3 regions of the Streptomyces sp. NPDC046870 genome follow, and region 2 is predicted to be linked to each of the others. Evidence: riboswitches for the same ligand, from Rfam matches in the RefSeq annotation. Region 2 holds a riboswitch; each other region holds the start of a gene.

Region 1 (6,963 bases), on a different contig from region 2:
GCGATCTGAAGGTAGATGGGCGACTCCGTGACCTCCGCGGTCTCCACGATCCAGTCCACCCGGCGCTCGTCCGTCTCCGGGATCCGGGCCTCGACGAAGTAGAGCGCCTCCTCCTCGCTGAGCGGTTCCAGCTCCACGATCGCGGCGGGGGTGCTCTCCAGCGGACTGTGCGGCCGTGACGCGATGACCAGCGGCAGCTTCTCCTCGTGGGCGCACTCGATGGCCCGGCGGATGATGTTGTCCCTGTCCTCCTGGAGGCGCTCGTCGAGGACCGCCTCCTCCAGGCCGTCGGCGAGGACGACCACCTTGTCGTCGGCGAGCAGTTGCTGCCAGACCCGGTCGTTCTTGGTGCGTGCGAGGATGCCGCGGGGTGCTTCCTCGGCGAACCGTTCCCTGGCCATGCGCTCGAAGTTCAGCTCGGCGCCGGTGGCGTCCCGCAGCCGGATCGGCACGGGCACGGCGTGCTGGCGGGCGAGCAGTTCCGTGAGCCGCACCAGGACGGCCGTCTTGCCCGTGCCCACACCACCGACCAGCACATAGGGCCTGCGGGTCTCACGCTGCCGCAGCCGCTGGGCGATGACCCGGACGATCTCCTCGCGGCCCACGATCTCGGCGATGTCGGGGCCGGCGGTGGGTACCAGAGCGCGGGGATGCCTGCGTGCCTTCGCGAGGTAGCGCCGCTTGGTCCACCAGTACCAGAAGAACAGGAAGAGGGCGGCGGCGATCGAGGCGGAGAGCACAGGACCGACGAAGCGGAGGAGGGCGTCGAAGCCCGCGTTGTCCTTCCGCCACGTCTCGAACCGCGTCGTGTGGTGCGAGACCAGGATGTACACGCCCTCCGCGAGCCACGCCAGGACGGCGAGGGCGGCGAGGGCCCAGACGACCCGGTTCGCGTTGGTGTACGAGGCCCATCTGCGCCACTTGCGGGGGCGGGTGGTGTCGAGCCGGGCTTCCGAACTGATGGTCAGGTGGTGCCAGTAGGCCAGGAGGAACCGTCTGATCCGGCGCCACGCCCGTCGCACGTACAGCGTCGCCATCGGCGCGTTGCGTGGTCGTTCCTTGCCCGGTGGGTGGCGGACGATTCTCGTCATGGTGCGTTCTCCTTCCGAGACCAGCTTTCGGCACGGAGGACCCCACACAGCACCTCTTTCCATGAAAACATGGGCATTCCGCCCCGCAACCCGGCAAGCCGCTCCCGGCGAGTGAGACCTGGGCGAGATCACCGCCGGGGCCTGTCTCCGTGACGGCCTCCTCGCCTTCGACGAGAGCGACCGGTACCGGGGCGAGCCGAGGGACGCGGCGAAGCGGGCCGCCGCCGCGGACGTCCTCGTGGCCGCCCGCGACGGCGTGCTCCTCGGTGGGGTCACCTCCGGCTGCCCCATGTCCGACATCGCCGGTCCGGGAGAGGCGGGGGATCAGGATGCCCGCGGTCCTCCCGGGCCGGGACGACCTCACGCTCCTCGCGTGCGAGTTGACCCTCTGAGGCCGCGTCGACACAACATCTGGGGGTGACATGGCAGCCCGGCACTAGATGTATGCTCGTCCTCGCTGTCGTCGCAGGGGAATCCGGTGTGAATCCGGAACTGTCCCGCAACGGTGTACCCGTGTGCCCCCGCACGCGTGTCGAGTCCGAAGACCTGCCGGCGGTGCACCCGGCCGTCCAGGCCCGGGTGGTTCCGACGTCCGGGCCTCGTGGAATGGGCCGGTGGACGCGACGCCGTGCGCGCTCGTGACCGCCCCTGCCTCCGCCAGGCCCCGTGCCGAGCGAGGGAGAGCCCCACGTGACCATCGCGCCAGCCGACCCGGCTTCAGTCAGCGAGCCGGAGACCGACGGTCCCGGTGCCGCGCTGCTGCGGACCCTGACCGAGCTGACCGCCGACCTGCCCGACGCCGACCCGGGCCGGGTGGCCGCCGCCGCGCTGCGCGGCCGGTCCGCGCGGGCCGACGAGGCGGAGCTGCGGGAGCTGGCCACGGAGGCCGCCGCCGGCCTGATCTCCGAGGACCCCGCGTACTCGAAGCTGGCCGCCCGGCTGCTGACCCTCGCCATCCGGGACGAGGCCGCCTCGCAGGGCGTGACGTCCTTCACCGAGTCGGTCGCGGCCGGCCACCGCGAGGGCCTGATCGCCGACCGCACCGCCGCGTTCGTGCGGCTGCACGCCGAGCGCCTGGACGCACTGGTCGACCCCGCGGCCGACGACCGCTTCGGCTACTTCGGTCTGCGCACCCTGCACAGCCGCTACCTGCTGCGCCACCCGGTCACCCGGAAGGCCGTGGAGACGCCCCAGCACTTCCTGCTGCGCGTGGCGAGCGGCCTGGCGGAGGACGACACGACCCGCTCCGTGGACGAAGTGGCGGCGCTGTACCGGCTGATGAGCCGCCTGGACTACCTGCCGTCCTCCCCCACCCTCTTCAACTCCGGTACGCGGCACCCCCAGATGTCGTCCTGCTACCTGCTGGACTCCCCGCTCGACGAGCTGGACTCCATCTACGACCGCTACCACCAGGTCGCCCGCCTGTCGAAGCACGCCGGCGGCATCGGTCTGTCGTACTCCCGTGTGCGCTCGCGCGGTTCGCTGATCCGGGGGACGAACGGGCACTCCAACGGGATCGTGCCGTTCCTGAAGACGCTGGACGCGTCGGTAGCGGCGGTGAACCAGGGCGGCCGGCGCAAGGGCGCGGCAGCGGTCTACCTGGAGACCTGGCACTCCGACATCGAGGAGTTCCTGGAGCTGCGGGACAACACCGGCGAGGACGCCCGCCGCACCCACAACCTCAACCTCGCGCACTGGATCCCGGACGAGTTCATGCGCCGGGTCGACGCCGACGGGCAGTGGTCGCTGTTCTCCCCGGCCGACGTGCCCGAGCTGGTCGACCTGTGGGGCGAGGAGTTCGACACCGCCTACCGCAGGGCCGAGGCGGCGGGCCTGGCGAAGAGGACCATCGCGGCGCGGGACCTGTACGGCCGGATGATGCGCACCCTCGCCCAGACCGGCAACGGCTGGATGACGTTCAAGGACGCGGCCAACCGCACCGCCAACCAGACCGCCGAACCCGGCAACGTCATCCACTCCTCCAACCTCTGCACCGAGATCCTGGAGGTCACCGACGACGGCGAGACGGCCGTCTGCAACCTGGGGTCCGTCAACCTCGGCGCCTTCGTGGACACCACGGCCGGGGACATCGACTGGGAGCGGCTGGACGAGACGGTCCGCACGGCCGTCACCTTCCTGGACCGCGTGGTCGACATCAACTTCTACCCCACCGAGCAGGCGGGCCGCTCCAACGCCAGGTGGCGCCCGGTCGGCCTGGGCGCGATGGGCCTGCAGGACGTCTTCTTCCGGCTCCGCCTGCCCTTCGACTCCCCCGAGGCCAAGGCGCTCTCCACGCGGATCGCCGAGCGGATCATGCTCGCCGCCTACGAGACCTCCGCCGACCTCGCCGAACGCAACGGCCCCCTGCCCGCCTGGAAGCAGACCCGCACCGCACGGGGAGTCCTCCACCCCGACCACTACGACGTCGACTTCACCTGGCCCGAACGCTGGGACGCGCTGCGCAGGCGGATCGCGGAGACGGGCATGCGCAACTCGCTTCTCCTCGCGATCGCGCCGACGGCCACGATCGCGTCGATCGCGGGGGTGTACGAGTGCATCGAGCCCCAGGTCTCCAACCTGTTCAAGCGCGAGACCCTCTCGGGTGAGTTCCTCCAGGTCAACTCCTACCTCGTGCAGGACCTGAAGAACCTCGGCGTCTGGGACACCCGCACCCGCGAAGCCCTGCGCGACTCGGGCGGCTCCGTCCAGGACTTCCCCTGGATCCCCGAGGACATCCGCGCCCTGTACCGCACGGCCTGGGAGATCCCCCAGCGCGGCCTGATCGACATGGCCGCCGCCCGCACCCCGTTCCTCGACCAGGGCCAGTCCCTGAACCTGTTCCTGGAGACGCCGACGATCGGCAAGCTCTCCTCCATGTACGCCTACGCCTGGAAGTCCGGGCTCAAAACGACGTACTACCTGCGCTCCCGCCCCGCGACCCGCATCGCCCGCGCCGCCCAGGCCACCGTCCCCGCACAGCAGCCCACCACCCCCGAGGCGGTCGCCTGCTCCCTGGAAAACCCCGAGTCCTGCGAGGCCTGCCAGTAATGACCACCCGTAACGCCAACCTGCTCGACCCGGGCTTCGAACTCACCCTGCGCCCCATGCGCTACCCCGACTTCTACGAACGCTACCGGGACGCCATCAAGAACACCTGGACCGTGGAGGAGGTCGACCTCCACTCCGACGTCGCCGACCTCGCCAGGCTGACACCGGAGGAGCAGCACCTCATCGGCCGGCTCGTCGCCTTCTTCGCCACCGGCGACTCGATCGTGGCGAACAACCTGGTGCTGACGCTGTACAAGCACATCAACTCGCCGGAGGCGCGGCTGTACCTGTCGCGCCAGCTGTTCGAGGAGGCCGTCCACGTCCAGTTCTACCTGACCCTCCTGGACACCTACCTCCCCGACCCCGACGACCGCGCCGCCGCCTTCGCCGCCGTGGAGAACATCCCCTCCATCCGCGAGAAAGCGGAGTTCTGCTTCAAGTGGATCAACGAGGTCGAGAAGATCGACCGCCTGGAGTCGAGGGCCGACCGCCGCCGCTTCCTGCTCAACCTCATCTGCTTCGCCGCCTGCATCGAGGGCCTGTTCTTCTACGGCGCCTTCGCCTACGTCTACTGGTTCCGCAGCCGCGGCCTCCTGCACGGCCTGGCCACCGGCACCAACTGGGTCTTCCGCGACGAGACCATGCACATGAGCTTCGCGTTCGACGTCGTCGACACCGTCCGCAAGGAAGAACCCGACCTGTTCGACGACCAGCTCCGGCAGCAGGTCACCGACATGCTCCGCGAGGCCGTCGAGGCCGAGCTCCAGTTCGCCCGCGACCTGTGCGGTGACGGCCTGCCCGGCATGAACACCGAGTCCATGCGCCAGTACCTGGAGTGCGTCGCCGACCAGCGCCTCACCCGCCTCGGCTTCGCCCCGGTGTACGGCTCGGAGAACCCGTTCTCCTTCATGGAGCTCCAGGGCGTACAGGAGCTGACGAACTTCTTCGAGCGCCGTCCGTCGGCGTACCAGGTCGCCGTGGAGGGCACGGTCGACCTGGACGAGGACTTCTGAGGGGCCGTTACTTCAGTTTCACCGCGTCCCCGGCCGACACGACCCGCGCGGTCGTCGTCGTGCCGGGGAAGTACCAGCGCCAGCTGCCCGCCGCGGTGGCGGTGACCTTGGTGCTGAGCTTTCCGGCGTCGCCCGTGCGCACGGTCTTCACCGTGCGGTAGTGGGCGGCGCCGTCCGCCTTGAACTGGAGCTGCACGTCCTGCCCGGTGAACCCGTGGTACTTCAGGTCCTCCCAGTTCGCCCGGGACAGCTTGCCGGTGACGGTCAGCCTGGCGCCCTTGGCGACGGGCTCGGGCGAGGCGTCCGTGGTCAGTCGCGAGGCCCGCTTGACCTTGAACTCGGCGATCCGGTCGGAGATCCAGTAGTCGCCGTCGTTCGCCTTGACGGTGGCGTTGGCCTGCCAGACGCCGGCCAGCTTGTTGCTGTCCATGTCGTCGCTGTCGCGGATCCAGGCCGGGGCGACCGTCATCGTGACCGTGCACACCGACGTGGTGTGCGACTTCTTCACGCAGGACGTCCCGCTCCACTCGAAGAAGTCCCAGCCGTAAGCCGTGTTGAGGGTGCCGGCATCGGTCACCCCCTTCACGCCGGAGTTGTCCTTGATCGTGAGGGCGATGGGGAACGTGACCCTCTTCGACGTCCCGACGATCACGTTCCTGCCCTTGTTGACGACGGTCTTCACGACGCGGATGTCCCCCCTGCCCTCCGCGTGGGCGCCCGTCGCGGTCAGCAGCGTCAGGGCCGCGGCCCCGCCCGCAAGGGCCCAGGCCTTCCCGGCCGTTCTGCCTCGCATGTTCCCTCCCCTTGTGGTGTGGGAGGCGAGGTTACACAGCGGGCGGCCAGGGCTCGTCAGGCGGGGCGGGCCGCGCCGTGACGCCTCCTGCGAGGCTCGGGCTCCTGCGCCGGCCCGGTGGGCCGGGGTGCCGCCGGCCGCTCGGCCGCCCGGAGCTGGCGGTCGATGCGCCGTTCGCGCACGATGCCGAGCACGGACGGGAGGATCAGGAGGACCAGGATCCCGAGAGTGGCGAGCATTCCGATCATGCCTTCGATCTGGTTTCCGTTCATGTACACCACTGTCGCGCCTGACACTCCTTACCGGGAGTGGCAGGACTGCCGTAGAGCCTCGAATTCCTGCCACTGCCGAGGCACACTGGCAGCATGCTGAAGAACGTGGCCGCCGTGCTGCTGGACGGAGTGCATCCCTTCGAGCTGGGTGTCGTGTGCGAGGTGTTCGGCATCGACCGCAGCGACGACGGACTGCCCGTGTACGACTTCGCCGTGGTGTCGGCGGAGGGGCCCGTCCTGAGCACCCACTGCGGGTTCACCGTGTCCACGCCGTACGGCCTGGAGCGGCTGGAAGAGGCCGATCTGATCGCCGTACCGGCCGGGGAGACCTATACGCGGCGCGAGTATCCGGAGGAGCTGCTGGCGGCGCTGCGGCGGGCCGTGGACCGGGGCACCCGGGTGCTCAGCGTCTGCTCCGGGGTGTTCGTGCTGGCCGCGGCGGGGCTGCTGGACGGGCGGCGGTGCGCGGCGCACTGGCACAACGCCGAACAGCTGTCCCGGCGTTACCCGCGGCTCACGGTCGAGCCTGACGTGCTGTACGTGGACGAGGACCCCGTGATCACCTCGGCCGGCACCGCCGCCGGGATCGACGCCTGTCTGCACCTCGTGCGCAAGGAGCAGGGGCCGGAGGTCGCCAACAAGATCGCCCGTCGGATGGTGGTGCCCCCGCACCGGGACGGCGGGCAGGCGCAGTTCATCGAGCGGCCCCTGCCGAAGGCGCCCTGCGACACGGTCGGTGAGGTGCT
Region 2 (6,963 bases):
AGGCACGGGTTCCCGGGCGTCCCGCCGGCCGGTGAGGCAGCGGTGTCACAGCAGTCCCTTCTGTCACATGAGCGGGGTCAGGAACCGCCGCAGCCGCTCCTCGTACTCCTCGGGGTCCGCGTTCCACATCGCCGCGTGCGGGGCGTCCGCGACGGTGTGCAGGGAGACCAGGTCGGAGCGGCGCCGGGCGAGCCCGCGGGAGAACTCCCAGGGGGCGACCCGGTCGTCGGGTCCGTGGATGATCAGGGTGGGGACCCGGAGCCGGCCGGGGTCGGCGATCTCGGCGACCCGGTCGGCGTGCAGTCCGGCCCGGCCCTGCGCGGCCCGCACCGCGAGCGGCAGCAGCGGTCGCGGGGTGTGGCGGGCTCTGGCCAGGGCCCGCAGGGTGGCCTCCCAGCTGAGCACCGGGGAGTCCAGGACGAGGCCGGCGATGCGGTCGCGGACCGCGGAGTGCTCGGCGGCGCGCAGGGCCATGGTGGCGCCGGTGGACCAGCCGAGCAGGACGACCCGGCGGGCGCCGTGGCGGACGGCGTGGCGGATCGCCGCGTCGACGTCCCGCCACTCGGTGTCGCCGAGGTGGTTCAGGCCGTCCGGCGGGCGCGGGGCGCCGAGGTCGCCGCGGTAGGCGAGGGCGAGGACGGGCAGCCGACGGCCGTGCAGGAAGCCCATCACGTTCATGGCGTGTTCGCGGGTGGTGCCGAGACCGTGCACGGCGATCACCCAGGTGTCCCGTCCGCCGGGCACGTACCAGGCGGGCAGGGCGCCCAGCTCGCCCGGCACGTCGACGTCGGTGTGGTCCAGGCCGAGGGCGGCGCCGGGGTCGCCGACGTACACGTGGGGGGTCAGCCACGCCGCGTCGCCGGGGGCGAAGGTGCCGTGGGTGACGCGTTCCAGACGCCGTACGACCGTGTCGGCGGTGTGCTGGGCCCCCTCCAGGACGGGGCCGACGACCGCGTGGGAGCCGTCGCCCGCGAGGCCGTAGGTGCCAGGGCGCAGGGCCGCCAGGTCGCGGGTGAGCGTGATCTGGCCGGCGGCCGTGCCGTGCACGGTGAGGCGGGGCTCGGTGGGCAGCGGGCGGCCCGCCGGGGCCTTCAGCGCGACGTCGCTGGCGAGCCGGCCGGCGGCGACGGACGCCATCGCGGCGGCCAGGACCGCGGTGACCCCGGCGGCGGTGGCTTTGACGGTGCGCACGGCTCCAGTGTCGGCGGGGCCGCGGCCACCGGCCAGCGGAGGCGGGGGCCGTCGCGGTGCGGGCGGGTGGGGCACCGCCTGGCGCGGACGTCGTGGCTGGGCGCCGTCGTGACGCGTCGAGGACAGCAAGGGGTCACCTCCGTTGGCCGTACCCCTTCAAGCGTTCCCCGGCTTCGGCCAGTTGTGCCTCCGTCAGCAGGGAGGGGGTCAGGCCCGGCACGGAGGACGCCGTGAGCCACAGCCGGCACATCCACTCCAGCTGGGCGGTGCGGTCGTAGGCCTGGCCGAGGGTGGCGCCGTAGGTGATCGTGCCGTGGTTCTGCAGGAGGCAGCCGGAGCGGCCGGCGAGGGCGCGGAGCATGTTCCCGGCCAGTTCGCCGGTGCCGTAGGCGGCGTAGGGGGCGACGCGCACGGGGCCGCCCAGAGCGGCGGCCATGTAGTGGACCGGCGGCAGCTCGGGCACCAGGGTGGACACCGCGGTGGCGTGCACGGCGTGCGTGTGGACGACGGCGCGGGCGTCGGTGGTGCGGTAGACGGCGAGGTGCATGGGCAGCTCGCTGGTCGGCGTGAGCGTGCCGAGCACCTGGTGCCCGGTGAGGTCGACGCCGGTGATGTCCTCCGGGGTGAGCCGGTCGTAGGGGACTCCCGACGGCGTGACCAGGACGAGGTCCCCGACGCGGGCGGAGACGTTGCCGGAGGTGCCGACCACCAGTCCGTCGGCGACGGTCCGGCGTGCGGTCGCGACCAGTTCCGCCCAGAGCCGCGCCTCGTCCTCACGCGCCCGCCCCTGCCGCACGTCCGGTCGCCCGCCGTCCTGCCGCCCGCTCTGGTGCCCGTCGTCCGTGTTCCGCAGCGTTTCAGCCATGCCGTGATCCTGTCAGCCCGACCGGAGCGGAGCGGGCGGGGCGGCCGGTGCCGCGCGGAAACGATACGGCCGAACGGGCGGACATCGCGCCGAAACGCCATGAACCGGCGCGGACGCGGTGATCAGCGGGCCTTCAATGATCCCTCTTGCCGACTGGACGTCCACCCCGGGGGAGACACATGGCCCGTGAACGCACCCCTGTCCGCCGCCGCACCGGTGTCCTCGCGGCGGCCACGGCGGTCCTCGCCCTCGCGACCGCCACGACCGCCTCCGCCGGGCCCCTGGTGCCGCCCGGCGGCCCGCGGGCCGCCGCGCCCCCGGCCCCGGGCGCGCTGTCGGGGCTGCCGGGGCTGTCCGGGCTGCCGTTCCTGTCCGGGTCCCCGCCCAGGGGCCACGACGTGTCGTCCCACCAGAGGGGGGTCGACTGGGCGGCCGCCCGGGCGAGGGGCGCGCGGTTCGTGTACGTCAAGGCGACCGAGTCCACGGGCTACCGCAACCCCTACTTCTCCGGGCAGTACTCGGGCGCCCGCGCGGCCGGCCTGATCCGGGGCGCGTACCACTTCGCCCGGCCGGACCGGTCCTCCGGCGCCGAGCAGGCCGCGTACTTCGTGCGGCACGGCGGCGGCTGGCGGGCGGACGGCTGGACGCTGCCGCCCGCGCTGGACATCGAGTACAACCCCTACGACGCGAAGCACAAGTGCTACCGGGTGGGCAAGGCCCGGATGGTCCGCTGGATCCGGTCGTTCAGCGACGAGGTCAAGAAGCGGACCGGCCGCCGTCCGGTGATCTACACCACCACCCAGTGGTGGAAGATGTGCACCGGGAACAGCCGCGCCTTCTCCTCCTCGCACGCCCTGTGGATCGCGCGCCACGGCACCTCACGGCCGGGCGCGCTGCCGGGCGGCTGGCGGTACTGGACGTTCTGGCAGCACGCCGTCAAGGGCAGGCTGCCGGGTGACCAGGATCTCTTCAACGGCTCCCTGAGCAGGCTGCGGATCTTCGCGCGCGGCCACTAGCCAAGGCGCGCTTGGCCCGACGGCGCGAAGCGGAACCTCGTACGCGCGTTACCGACACCCTCACGCCCGCCTCAGTTCATCTTCCGTTCACCCAGGTTGCCTACGTTCATCCAGCCAATGACCTCGAACGATTGCCTGGGTAAATGGAAAGCTTCTCGCTGATCCTCGCGATTGTGGTGGTAACCGCACTCGCGTTCGATTTCACGAACGGTTTCCACGACACCGCGAACGCGATGGCCACCACCATCTCCACAGGCGCCCTGAAGCCGAAGATCGCGGTCGCCATGTCCGCCGTCCTCAACCTCGTGGGCGCCTTCCTCTCCGTGGAGGTCGCGAACACGATCTCCAAGGGTCTCGTCGACGAGACCGGCATCCGTCCCGAGGTCATCTTCGCCGCCCTGGTCGGCGCGATCCTCTGGAACCTGCTGACCTGGCTGGTGGGCCTGCCCTCCAGTTCCTCGCACGCCCTGATGGGCGGCCTGGTCGGCGCCACCGTCGCCTCGGCCGGCTTCGGCGCCGTCCACGGTGACGTACTGGTCACGAAGGTGCTGCTCCCGGCCGTCGCCGCGCCGATCGTCGCGGGCCTCGCCTCGCTGCTGGCCACCCGGTTCTCCTACGGCGTCGGCGGCACCGCCGACGGCGAGGCCACCCGCAAGGGCTACCGCGCCGGCCAGATCGCCTCCGCCGGCCTGGTCTCCCTCGCGCACGGCACCAACGACGCCCAGAAGACGATGGGCATCATCACCCTCGCCCTCGTCGCGGGCGGCTCCATCTCCCCCGGCTCCAACCCTCCCACCTGGGTGATCCTCTCCGCGGGCATGGCCATCGCGCTCGGCACCTACATCGGCGGCTGGCGCATCATCCGCACCATGGGCAAGGGCCTGACCGACCTGGAGCCGCGCCAGGGCTTCGCCGCCCAGACCAGCGCCGCCACCGCCATCCTGGCCTCCTCCCACCTCGGCTTCTCCCTCTCCACCACGCACGTCGTCTCCGGCTCGGTGATGGGCGCGGGTCTCGGCCGCAAGGGCGGTGTGGTCCGCTGGTCCACCGCGACCCGCATGTTCGTCGCCTGGGCGCTGACCCTGCCCGCCGCCGCGCTGGTCGGCGCGGGCGCCGAGTCCGTGACCGACCTGGGCGACTGGGGCACCGCCGTCGTCGCCGTCTTCCTGGTCGCCGCGAGCGCCGCGATCTGGAGGATCTCCCGCCGCGAGGTCGTCGACCACACCAACGTGGTCGAGGAGACCGAACCGGCCGGTGTGGTCACCACCGCCATCGCCGCGGTGACCCCGCCCCCGGTGGGCATGGTCGCCGAGGACCTGACGGCCACCATCCCCGCCCCGGCCACCGAGCCCGCCCCCGCCCCGGCCGCCCCGCCGGCCGCCGCGGTCTGACCCCGCGCACACGGTTACTGAAGGAAGCATCCCCATGAAGATCGACTGGGCGGCCCTCGGCTCCGTCTTCGGCGTCAGCCTCGCGTCCACGGTGGGCCTGGTGGTCCTGTTCACCCTCGGCATCAACGGCCTGTCGCGCCGTGAGAAGGCCGCGGCCCGGGGCGGGTCCGCCGCCCTCGCCGTCACCGGCGCCTACGTGTGCTTCGCGGCCTGCGCGGCGGCGGTGGCGTACGGGATCTACCTGATCGTCGTCAAGCCCTGACGGTCCGGAACCTGACGGCCCCGCCGGGCCACCGCCTCAGCGGGGCCGGCGGGGCCTTCGCATGTCGTCGCACCGGCCTCCCGGCCGCCGTCCGGCGGACCGGCGGTGTGGGCCTCAGCACAGTCCGGCGTCCCAGGTCAAAGGCAAGTTGACGGCCGTTCCGGGCGCGTGGTGGACTGCCCAGGCCATGTACGGCGGCAAGAGAGGAAGCCGGTGCGAATCCGGCGCGGTCCCGCCACTGTCACCGGGGAAGAACCCCCGGGAGCCAGGAACTCTCACCGCCGATTCACGTCGAACCAGGGCGCGGACACCCTGAGTGAGGACACATATCGCCATGCTCGGCTGCCGATCGAGGACCCGTACCAGGACCGTTCCTGTTCCCACCGCCGGCTGAGCCGATGGGTGCCGATCGCACATACGCGTACGGTGCCGCCGCCGGCGTCCTCGGTGACCTGCTCCTCGGCGACCCGCGCCGCGGGCACCCGGTCGCCGTGTTCGGGCGGGCGGCCGGGGCCGTGGAACGCGCCCTGTGGCACGACCACCGTGGCTGGGGCGCCCTGCACACCGCCGTGTGCGCCGGCGGCGCCGTCGCCCTCGGCGCGCTGGCCGCACGCGCCGCACGCCACCGCCCTGCCGCTTCCGCCGCGCTGACCGCCGCCGCCACCTGGGCCGTCGTCGGCGGCACCTCGCTCGCCCGGGAGGCCCGCACCATCGGGCGCGCCCTGGAGGCCGGGGACGTCGAGGCGGCCCGGGCCCGGCTGCCGCACCTGTGCGGCCGGGACCCGCAGGCCCTGGACGCCGACGGCATCGCGCGGGCCGTGGTCGAGTCGGTCGCCGAGAACACCTCCGACGCCGTGGTCGGCGCGCTCGTCTGGGGCGCCGTGGCCGGCGTCCCGGGCCTGCTCGGCTTCCGGGCGGTCAACACCCTGGACGCGATGGTGGGTCACAGGTCGCCCCGCCACCGGCGCTACGGCTGGGCCTCCGCCCGCCTCGACGACGTCGCCGGCTGGCCGGGGGCCCGGCTGACCGCCGTGCTCGCCGCCGCGGCCGGACCCGATCCACGCGGCGCCCTGCGCGCCTGGAGGGCCGACGCGCACAGGCACCCGAGCCCCAACGCCGGGCCCGTGGAGGCCTCCTTCGCGGGCGCCCTCGGCGTCCGCCTGGGCGGCACGCTCTCCTACGGCGGCCGGGTCGAACACCGCCCGGTGCTGAACGGCGCCACCGGACGGCCGGTCCGCGTCACCGACATCGACCGGGCCGTGCGGCTCTCCCGCCGCGTGGGCCTGCTCGCGCTCGGCACCACGCTGGCCGCGCGCGCCCTGCTGAAGGGACGTGGCAAGTGAACGGTGGTCTCCTCGTCGCCGGCACCACCTCCGACGCGGGCAAGAGCGTCGTGACGGCGGGCATCTGCCGCTGGCTGGTGCGCCAGGGCGTGAAGGTCGCGCCGTTCAAGGCGCAGAACATGTCCCTGAACTCGTTCGTCACGCGCGAGGGCGCGGAGATCGGCCGGGCGCAGGCCATGCAGGCCCAGGCCTGCCGGATCGAGCCGACCGCGCTGATGAACCCGGTGCTGCTCAAGCCCGGCGGCGAGCAGAGCAGCCAGGTGGTGCTGCTGGGCAGGCCGGTGGGCGAGCTGAGCGCGCGCGGGTACCACGGCGGGCGCCAGCAGCGGCTGCTGGGCACGGTGCTGGACTGCCTGGCCGAACTGCGGGGCACGTATGACGCGGTGATCTGTGAGGGGGCGGGAAGTCCTGCCGAGATCAACCTGCGGCGGACCGACATCGTCAACATGGGGATCGCGCGGAACGCGCGGCTGCCCGTGCTCGTCGTCGGCGACATCGACCGCGGGGGCGTGTTCGCCTCCTTCTTCGGCACCGTCGCCCTGCTCTCCCCCGAGGACCAGGAGCTGGTCGCCGGGTTCCTGGTGAACAAGTTCCGGGGCGATGTCGGCCTGCTGGAGCCCGGGCTGGACATGCTGCGGGACCTCACCGGGCGGCGGACGTACGGCGTGCTGCCGTTCCGGCACGGGCTCGGCATCGACGAGGAGGACGGGCTGAGGGTGTCCCTGCGGGGCACGGTCCGGGAGTCCGCCGTGGCTCCCCCGGTCGGCGAGGACGTGCTGCGGGTCGCCGTGTGCGCGGTCCCGCTGATGTCCAACTTCACCGACGTCGACGCGCTGGCCGCCGAACCGGGTGTGGTCGTACGGTTCGTGGACCGCCCGGAGGAGCTGGCCGACGC
Region 3 (6,963 bases), on a different contig from region 2:
TGGCATTGGTGTGCCCGTTCACCTTCGGTCCCGTCACGGTGCTGTCGTAGGCGTCGATCGCGTTGTGGTAGACGAGGTAGACCAGCGCGGCACCGGTGAGGGCGCCGACGACCTGCGCGAACCAGTACGGCAGCACCTTGGCCCAGGGGAAGCCGCGCCGCACGGCCATGGCCAGGGTCACCGCCGGGTTGATGTGGGCGCCGCTGACGCCGCCGGCCACGTAGACGCCGAAGACGACGGCCAGCGCCCAGCCCCAGGTGATCAGCAGCCAGTCACCGGCCGCGAGGAAGATCGTGGTGGGGGTGGCGGCCCGGCCCGAACCGGGCAGCGCCGCGACCGCCATCGCGCCCACACCGCAGCCGAAGGCGATGAGGACGAAGGTCCCGAGGAACTCCGCCAGGCACTCACCGAGCAGCCCGCCCCGGCTTCTGAGCCGTGACGTCTTGACGAGCGGAGGAATGTCGACAGCCATGGAGGCCCCCTTGTGAAGAGACCGAAGCGGCCAATAGCCCCATATTGGCCCACAACGTCACTCCGCGCAGGGTGACCGCTTCCGGCCGGTCAGCGGCCGCTCAGCCGTCGAGGTCGTCGGCGTAGTGCCGGAACCCGTGCCGCTCCCGGTGCAGGCTCCACAGCCTCTCCGCGAGCACGCCCGGGTCCTTGCGCTCGTGACCTGCCGTGATGGCCCCCGGAATGACCAGCTGGGCGACATGGATGCCCTCGCCCGCCAGCCGGTCGTGCAGCAGGTGCCCGTACGCGCTCTCCGCCGCGAAGGCGATCGAGGTGCCGGCCCGCTCGGGATGCGGTACGGCGGCGCTGCCGCCGTTGACGAACAGGATCGTCCCGCGCCCCAGCCGCCGCATGCCCGGCAGCACCTGCTGCACGGCGGCCACCGGCCCGTACACGGAGAACTCGATCGGCCCCACCAGGTCCCGGTGCCGGGTCTCCAGCACGGGCCGCATGAAGTCGCGGTGGGGCACCGGGCTGTACTGGAGCACCTCCACGGTCCCGAGGGCGTCGGCCAGTTCGCCCAGCGCCGCGGCCAGCCCCTCCGGCCGGCGTACGTCGGCGGCGAACCCGCGGGCGGTGACGCCCTCGGCCGCCAGTGCGTCGGCGATCGCGTCCAGCCGTCCCTTGTCCCGGGCGACGAGCCCGACGGCGAACCCCTCGCGCCCGAACCGCCGTGCGACGGCGGTCCCCAGTCCCGGCCCGGCTCCCACGATGGCGACACTGCTCATACCGGTCATCCGTACCGCGCACCCGGCCTCCTCACACCGCCCGCGGCCGGGGACCGGGGCGGGCGGTGCCGGCCGTACCGGTCAGGCCATCCAGAAGAACACCGCCGTCATCCGCTTCTCCTCCAGCGTCCGGCCAAAGTAGCCGGTCGCGCTGTGCACCAGGTTGGCGTGGTAGAGCAGCAGGCGGTTGTACCGGTGCGGGACGCGGACGTCCTCCTCGAAGTGGTCCGCCGGGACGAACCGCGTCCCCAGCGCCTCGACCAGGTTGGTGTGCGGGGCCTGCACGATGTTGCCGCCGAGCCGGCCGCCCGGCAGCGACTGGCGGTAGAAGGCGGTCCCGCAGTCCCCCGGCACCCCGCGGCTGAGGTAGAGCACGGCCGCGTACCGGCACAGCGCGCGGGAGTCGGTGTGCGGGCGCGGCTCGCTCTCGCCCTCGCCGACCACCTGGACGCAGTTGTGGTTGAGGGTGCCGCCGCCCGGCGCCCGCTGCACCCACAGCTCCCGCGCCCCGGTCGCCTTCCGCACCAGCCGCTCGACCCGGGCGAGTTCCCCCGGTTCCAGGGCGGGCATGGCACGCAGACCGGGCCAGGTCTCGGAGGTGTACGGGTACCCCTCGGCCCAGTCGTCCTTGGCCAGGCACCGCTCCCGTACGGCGTCGGCGTCCGGCAGGACGTCGTCCAGCACCCAGTAGTCGCGGCCACGGGTGGGCTTGCGGTAGGGCAGGACGGGCAGCGCGGCGGGGGGCCGGGGCGGTTGCGGTGGGGGCATGCGGCGAATCTAGGGGTGGTCCCGGTCTGCCTTCTCCCGGGGAGTGGTCAACCTTGTGCCGCGCGGCGGTCAACCTTCCGCCAACCGTCCCGGAAGATTCTTTACCCGCGCGCACTGAGACGAACGGCCTCCGCCTCCGTACTGCTGTGCGTCCGAACGACGGGCGGGACCCACAGGCAGGAGGAACGGTGCGCTTTTCGCGGAACGCGACGGGAACTCTCTTCGTGGGCGGTGCGATGGCCCTGACCCTCGCGGCCCTCGCCTACCCGAGCATGCTCGGGCTGAGCACCGTCTCCAGCTCACAGTCGCGGATCATCGCGCAGACGCAGTGGGGACCGCTCACCGAGGCGGACCGGGACTTCGTGGTCAAGGTGCGGGCGGCCGGCCTGTGGGAGTACCCGCTCGGCCAGATCGGGCTCCAGAAGGGCTCCAGCAAGGGCGTCCGGACGGCCAGTGAGCACCTGATCGACGGGCACGCCGCGCTGGACGCCTCCTGCCGCAAGATCGGCCCCATGCTGAACATCACGCTCCCCAACGTGGCGAGTCCGCAACAGGTCGGCTTCGTCAACCAGTTGAAGGCCGAGAGCGGCAAGCAGTTCGACACCGACTTCGCCAACATCCTTCGGATGACGCACGGCTCGATCTTCAACACGATCGCGAAGATCCGCTCCACCACCAAGAACTCGCTGGTGCGGGCCCTCGCCGACCAGGCCAACGACACCGTCCTCGACCACATCACGGTGATGGAGAAGACCGGTCTGGTCGACTTCGACCAGACCATCTTCAACCAGACCACCCCGCCGAAGCTGCCGTCGTCCGACCTGACGCCGCCGGCCCCGCCGGCGGGCCAGCCGGAGGTGGTGCTCACCCCGCCGCCGACCGCCACGTCCACCCCGCTGGACCTCGGCGGCCTCGGCGGCGGCACGGGCGGCGGCGGTGCGGGCGGCGGCCTGACACCCAGCCCGGTTCCGTCGGCCGGCTAGGAGGCTCTAGGCCAGCCAGACCGTGGTGTCCGGGGGCAGGACCCTGCCGCCCGGCAGGGGGCCGCTGCTCAGCAGGACCTCGCCCGGCGGCAGCGGCACCGGCTCGGTGCCGAGGTTGGTGACGTTCCGCCAGGTCTCGGTGCGGGCGAAGTCCAGGACGTCCGCGGGCGCGTCCGGCGTCCAGGTCAGCGTCTCGCCCTGGAGGAGCTTGCGGCGCAGCCGCAGGGCCGAGCGGTACAGCTCCAGCGTGGAACCCTCGGTGCCGGCCTGCGCCTCCACGGCGTACGCGGCGAAGGCCGCCGGCTGCGGCAGCCAGCCGGGCCCGGGCCCGAAGCCGTACGACGGTCCGGTCGTCGTCCACGGCAGCGGCACCCGGCAGCCGTCGCGGCCCTTGCGGACATGGCCCGTCTGCTCCCAGATCGGGTCCTGGAGCACCTCGGTGGGCAGGTCGGCCACCTCGGGCAGGCCGAGCTCCTCCCCCTGGTAGAGGTACGCGGAGCCGGGCAGCGCCAGCATCAGCAGGGTCGCCGCCCGGGCCCGGCGCAGTCCGGCCGCCGTGTCGATCGCGGGCGCGGTGCCGCCGGACAGCAGCCAGGCGGCCGGGTCGGTGCCGGCCGGCAGCGCGAGCCGGGAGGCGTGCCGCACGACGTCGTGGTTGGACAGCACCCAGGTCGCGGAGGCGCCGGCGGCCCGGGCCGTGACCAGCGAGGCGGCGATGACGTCCCGCAGCTCCTCCGCGTCCCAGCGGGCCTCCAGGTACTCGAAGTTGAAGGCCTGGCCGAGTTCGTCCGGGCGGGCGTACAGGGCGCGGCGGGCCCCGGGGACCCAGGCCTCGGCGACGGCGGTGCGCGGCGGGCTGTAGGCGTCGAAGATCTTGCGCCAGTCGCGGTAGATCTCGTGGACCTCGTCCCTGTCCCAGTACGGGTGGCTGCCCGGCGGCACCAGCGGCAGGGCCTGCTCGCCGGTCGCGCCGATGCCGCCGATGTCCCGCAGCGGCTCGGTGAGGTCCTTGGCCAGACCGTGGGCGACGTCCACGCGGAAGCCGTCGACGCCCCGGTCCGACCAGAACCGCAGGGTGGCGCGGAAGTCGGCGCGGACCTCCTCGTTGTCCCAGTTCAGGTCGGGCTGTTCGGGAGCGAACAGGTGCAGGTACCACTCCCCGTCGGGCACCCGCCGCCAGGCGCTGCCGCCGAACACCGACTGCCAGTCGCTGGGCGGCAGTTCACCGTGCGCGCCGCGCCCCGGCCGGAAGACGTACCGCTCCCGGGCGGCGGACCCCGGCCCGGCGCGCAGCGCCTCCTGGAACCAGCGGTGCAGGTGGGAGGTGTGGTTGGGGACGATGTCCACGACGACCTTGAGCCCGAGCCGGTGCGCCTCGCCCACCAGGGCGTCGAAGTCGTCCAGGGTGCCGAGGCGCTCGTCGACCCCGCGCGGGTCGATGACGTCGTAGCCGCCGTCGGCGAGTTCGGAGGGGTAGAAGGGGCTCAGCCACAGGGCGTCCACGCCGAGGGAGGCGAGATGGCCCAGCCGTTCGGTGACGCCCCGCAGATCGCCGAGGCCGTCACCGTCGGCGTCGGCGAAGCTGCGCGGGTACACCTGGTAGACGACGGCCTGCCGCCACCAGTCGGGGTTCCTGGACGAGAGGTCCGGCGAGAGGTCTGCCATACGGGCTCCCAGGGGACGGACGACGGTACGGAATCTGTATCTGTCCACATTGCCCGGAAAGGCAACCTTGCAGGGCCGTTCAGCCCACGCAGTGCTCCAACAGCCCCCGGACGTCCGCGTCCACCACCCTGTACCGCACCACGCGCCCCTCCTTCTCCCCCGCCACGACCCCGGCCGCCCGCAGCAGCCGCAGGGCCTGGGAGACGGCGGGGTCGTTCATCCCCGTGGCGATGGCGAGGTCCGACACGGCGAGCGGCCCGGTGCGGTGCAGCGCGACCAGCAGCGCCAGCCGGTTGGCGTCGGCGAGCAGCGAGAAACGGTCGGCCCAGGTGCGCAGACGCCCCGCCTCACCGATGGCGGCGATCGCCTCGCAGACCCGGTGCCCGTCGATGGAACGACGGTCGGCTCGGTCGGCAGGCACGAGATGCATGGGGCCAGTCTGGCAGGCCCCCTCTTTGTGATCTTCGATACCTGCGCAGGTGCGCAGCTATGCAGGAAACCGCGTGCCCCTCTACGGTGGGCGGGCCGTGGTGCTCGGGAAGTCGATGGAAGGTCGACGCGGCCCTCGCCACTGTGATCGGGGAGTTCCCGTTCCGTCCGGCACCGCCGGGCCACTGGTCGCAGACCGGGAAGGCAGGAACGGCGGACGTACGACCCGTAAGCCAGGAGACCGGCCACGGCAGCTCACGAAGTGATCCACGAGGTGCTGGAGCGTGAACCCATGGCCGATGCCACGTCTTTCCGCTGGCGACGTGAGGACACCGTCAAGACGGTGGGGCTGCTGGCGGTGATCGTCGCCCTCCACGTCGTCGCGTTCGGAATCCTCTACGTCCTCGTCGCGCCCGAGCACTACAAGGTCGGCTCCGACGTCTTCGGGGTCGGGCTGGGCATCACCGCCTACACCCTCGGCATGCGGCACGCCTTCGACGCCGACCACATCGCGGCGATCGACAACACCACCCGCAAGCTGATGGCCGACGGCAAGCGGCCGGTGTCGGTGGGGTTCTGGTTCGCGCTGGGCCACTCCAGCGTGGTGGTGCTGCTGGCCCTGCTGATCGCGGGCGGCACCTCGCTGGCCGGGAAGGTCATGAACGAGGGATCCACCACCCACCAGGTGCTCGGCTTCCTCGGTACGACGGTCTCCGGCACGTTCCTCTACCTCATCGCCGCCCTGAACCTGATCGCCCTGGTGGGCATCCTGAAGGTCTTCCGGGCGATGCGCGCGGGCGCGTACGACGAGAAGGAGCTCGAACAGCACCTGGACTCGCGGGGGTTCATGAACCGCGTCCTCGGCCGGCTGACGAAGTCCGTCTCGCGGCCGGGGCAGATGTACCCGCTCGGCTTCCTCTTCGGCCTCGGCTTCGACACGGCCACCGAGGTCACGCTGATGGTGATGGCGGGCTCGGGCGCGGCGGCGGGGCTGCCCTGGTACGCGATCCTCTGCCTGCCCCTGCTCTTCGCCGCCGGGATGAGCCTGTTCGACACCCTCGACGGCACGTTCATGAACTTCGCCTACCAGTGGGCGTTCTCCAACCCGGTCCGCAAGGTCTTCTACAACCTCGCCATCACCGGTCTGTCCGTCGCGGTCGCCTTCTTCATCGGCACCATCGAGCTGGTCGGCGTCCTGCACGAGAAGTTCGGCCTGCACGACGACATCACCGGCTGGATCGCCGGCCTGGACCTGGACAACGTCGGCTACCTCATCGTCGGCCTGTTCGTCCTGGTGTGGGCGGCGGCGCTGGCGTACTGGAAGGTCGCCCGGGTGGAGGAGCGCTGGGCGGTCTCCCCGTCCGCCGCCGAGTAGCGCCTACCGCGCGACCGTCTCCAGGTACAGCTTCACGTACCGGTCGGCGTCCACCTCCAACGCCACGTCCACCAGGGCGCGTTCGCGTCCGCCCTCGTGGATCTCGGACTCGCCGGGGCGGGGGCGGCGGTCGACGATCGTCTGGCCCCGGGCGGGGCCCGGGGCGAGGGAGACCTCGACCGGGAGCCGGCGGGTGGTGATGCCCTGCGGGTCGGCGACCGCGCACACCGCGCCCGCGTCGCCGAGGCCGCCCGCCTCCTCGGCCTGGGGCGGCTCGCCCTGGTGGGCCGGCCGGTGGGCGAGCAGCTCACCGGCCAGCCGGGTGCCGGGCTCTCCGCTCGCGCGCAGCCGGTGGACCTCGGCGCTGTCCACCACGACCCGCTGGAAGACGTCCAGGCCGTACATCGTGATCGGCACCCCGGCGGTCAGCAGGATCGCCGCCGCCTCCGGGTCGTGCCAGACGTTGAACTCCGCGACCGGCGTGGCGTTCCCGGTCGCCACCGCC

The links. Region 2 has a riboswitch for cobalamin ahead of AB0946_RS24115 (cobalamin biosynthesis protein). Riboswitches for the same ligand answer to the same signal wherever they lie in the genome.
Region 1: linked by a shared signal. The riboswitch ahead of AB0946_RS05385 (ribonucleoside-diphosphate reductase subunit alpha) and the one ahead of AB0946_RS24115 (cobalamin biosynthesis protein) in region 2 are both predicted to bind cobalamin.
Region 3: linked by a shared signal. The riboswitch ahead of AB0946_RS09630 (HoxN/HupN/NixA family nickel/cobalt transporter) and the one ahead of AB0946_RS24115 (cobalamin biosynthesis protein) in region 2 are both predicted to bind cobalamin.

What each region holds. Positions count from the first base shown of each region.
Region 1 is NZ_JBEYXM010000002.1:200,922-207,884, forward strand. It holds gene AB0946_RS05375 (ATP-binding protein) at 1-1,091, opposite strand, end outside; partial or broken gene AB0946_RS05380 (GNAT family N-acetyltransferase) at 1,210-1,410, shown strand; cobalamin riboswitch at 1,523-1,660, shown strand; gene AB0946_RS05385 (ribonucleoside-diphosphate reductase subunit alpha) at 1,782-4,139, shown strand; gene AB0946_RS05390 (ribonucleotide-diphosphate reductase subunit beta) at 4,139-5,152, shown strand; gene AB0946_RS05395 (hypothetical protein) at 5,160-5,945, opposite strand; gene AB0946_RS05400 (hypothetical protein) at 6,002-6,217, opposite strand; gene AB0946_RS05405 (helix-turn-helix domain-containing protein) at 6,311-6,963, shown strand, end outside.
Region 2 is NZ_JBEYXM010000011.1:174,680-181,642, reverse strand. It holds gene AB0946_RS24140 (alpha/beta fold hydrolase) at 64-1,191, opposite strand; gene AB0946_RS24135 (class II aldolase/adducin family protein) at 1,325-2,056, opposite strand; gene AB0946_RS24130 (lysozyme) at 2,236-3,072, shown strand; gene AB0946_RS24125 (inorganic phosphate transporter) at 3,216-4,463, shown strand; gene AB0946_RS24120 (hypothetical protein) at 4,498-4,725, shown strand; cobalamin riboswitch at 4,881-5,023, shown strand; gene AB0946_RS24115 (cobalamin biosynthesis protein) at 5,124-6,068, shown strand; gene AB0946_RS24110 (cobyric acid synthase) at 6,065-6,963, shown strand, end outside.
Region 3 is NZ_JBEYXM010000003.1:239,753-246,715, reverse strand. It holds gene AB0946_RS09660 (MIP/aquaporin family protein) at 1-472, opposite strand, end outside; gene AB0946_RS09655 (SDR family NAD(P)-dependent oxidoreductase) at 573-1,238, opposite strand; gene AB0946_RS09650 (DUF6445 family protein) at 1,320-2,006, opposite strand; gene AB0946_RS09645 (DUF4142 domain-containing protein) at 2,231-2,989, shown strand; gene AB0946_RS09640 (glycoside hydrolase family 13 protein) at 2,996-4,654, opposite strand; gene AB0946_RS09635 (metalloregulator ArsR/SmtB family transcription factor) at 4,734-5,084, opposite strand; cobalamin riboswitch at 5,166-5,348, shown strand; gene AB0946_RS09630 (HoxN/HupN/NixA family nickel/cobalt transporter) at 5,376-6,458, shown strand; gene AB0946_RS09625 (nucleoside hydrolase) at 6,462-6,963, opposite strand, start outside.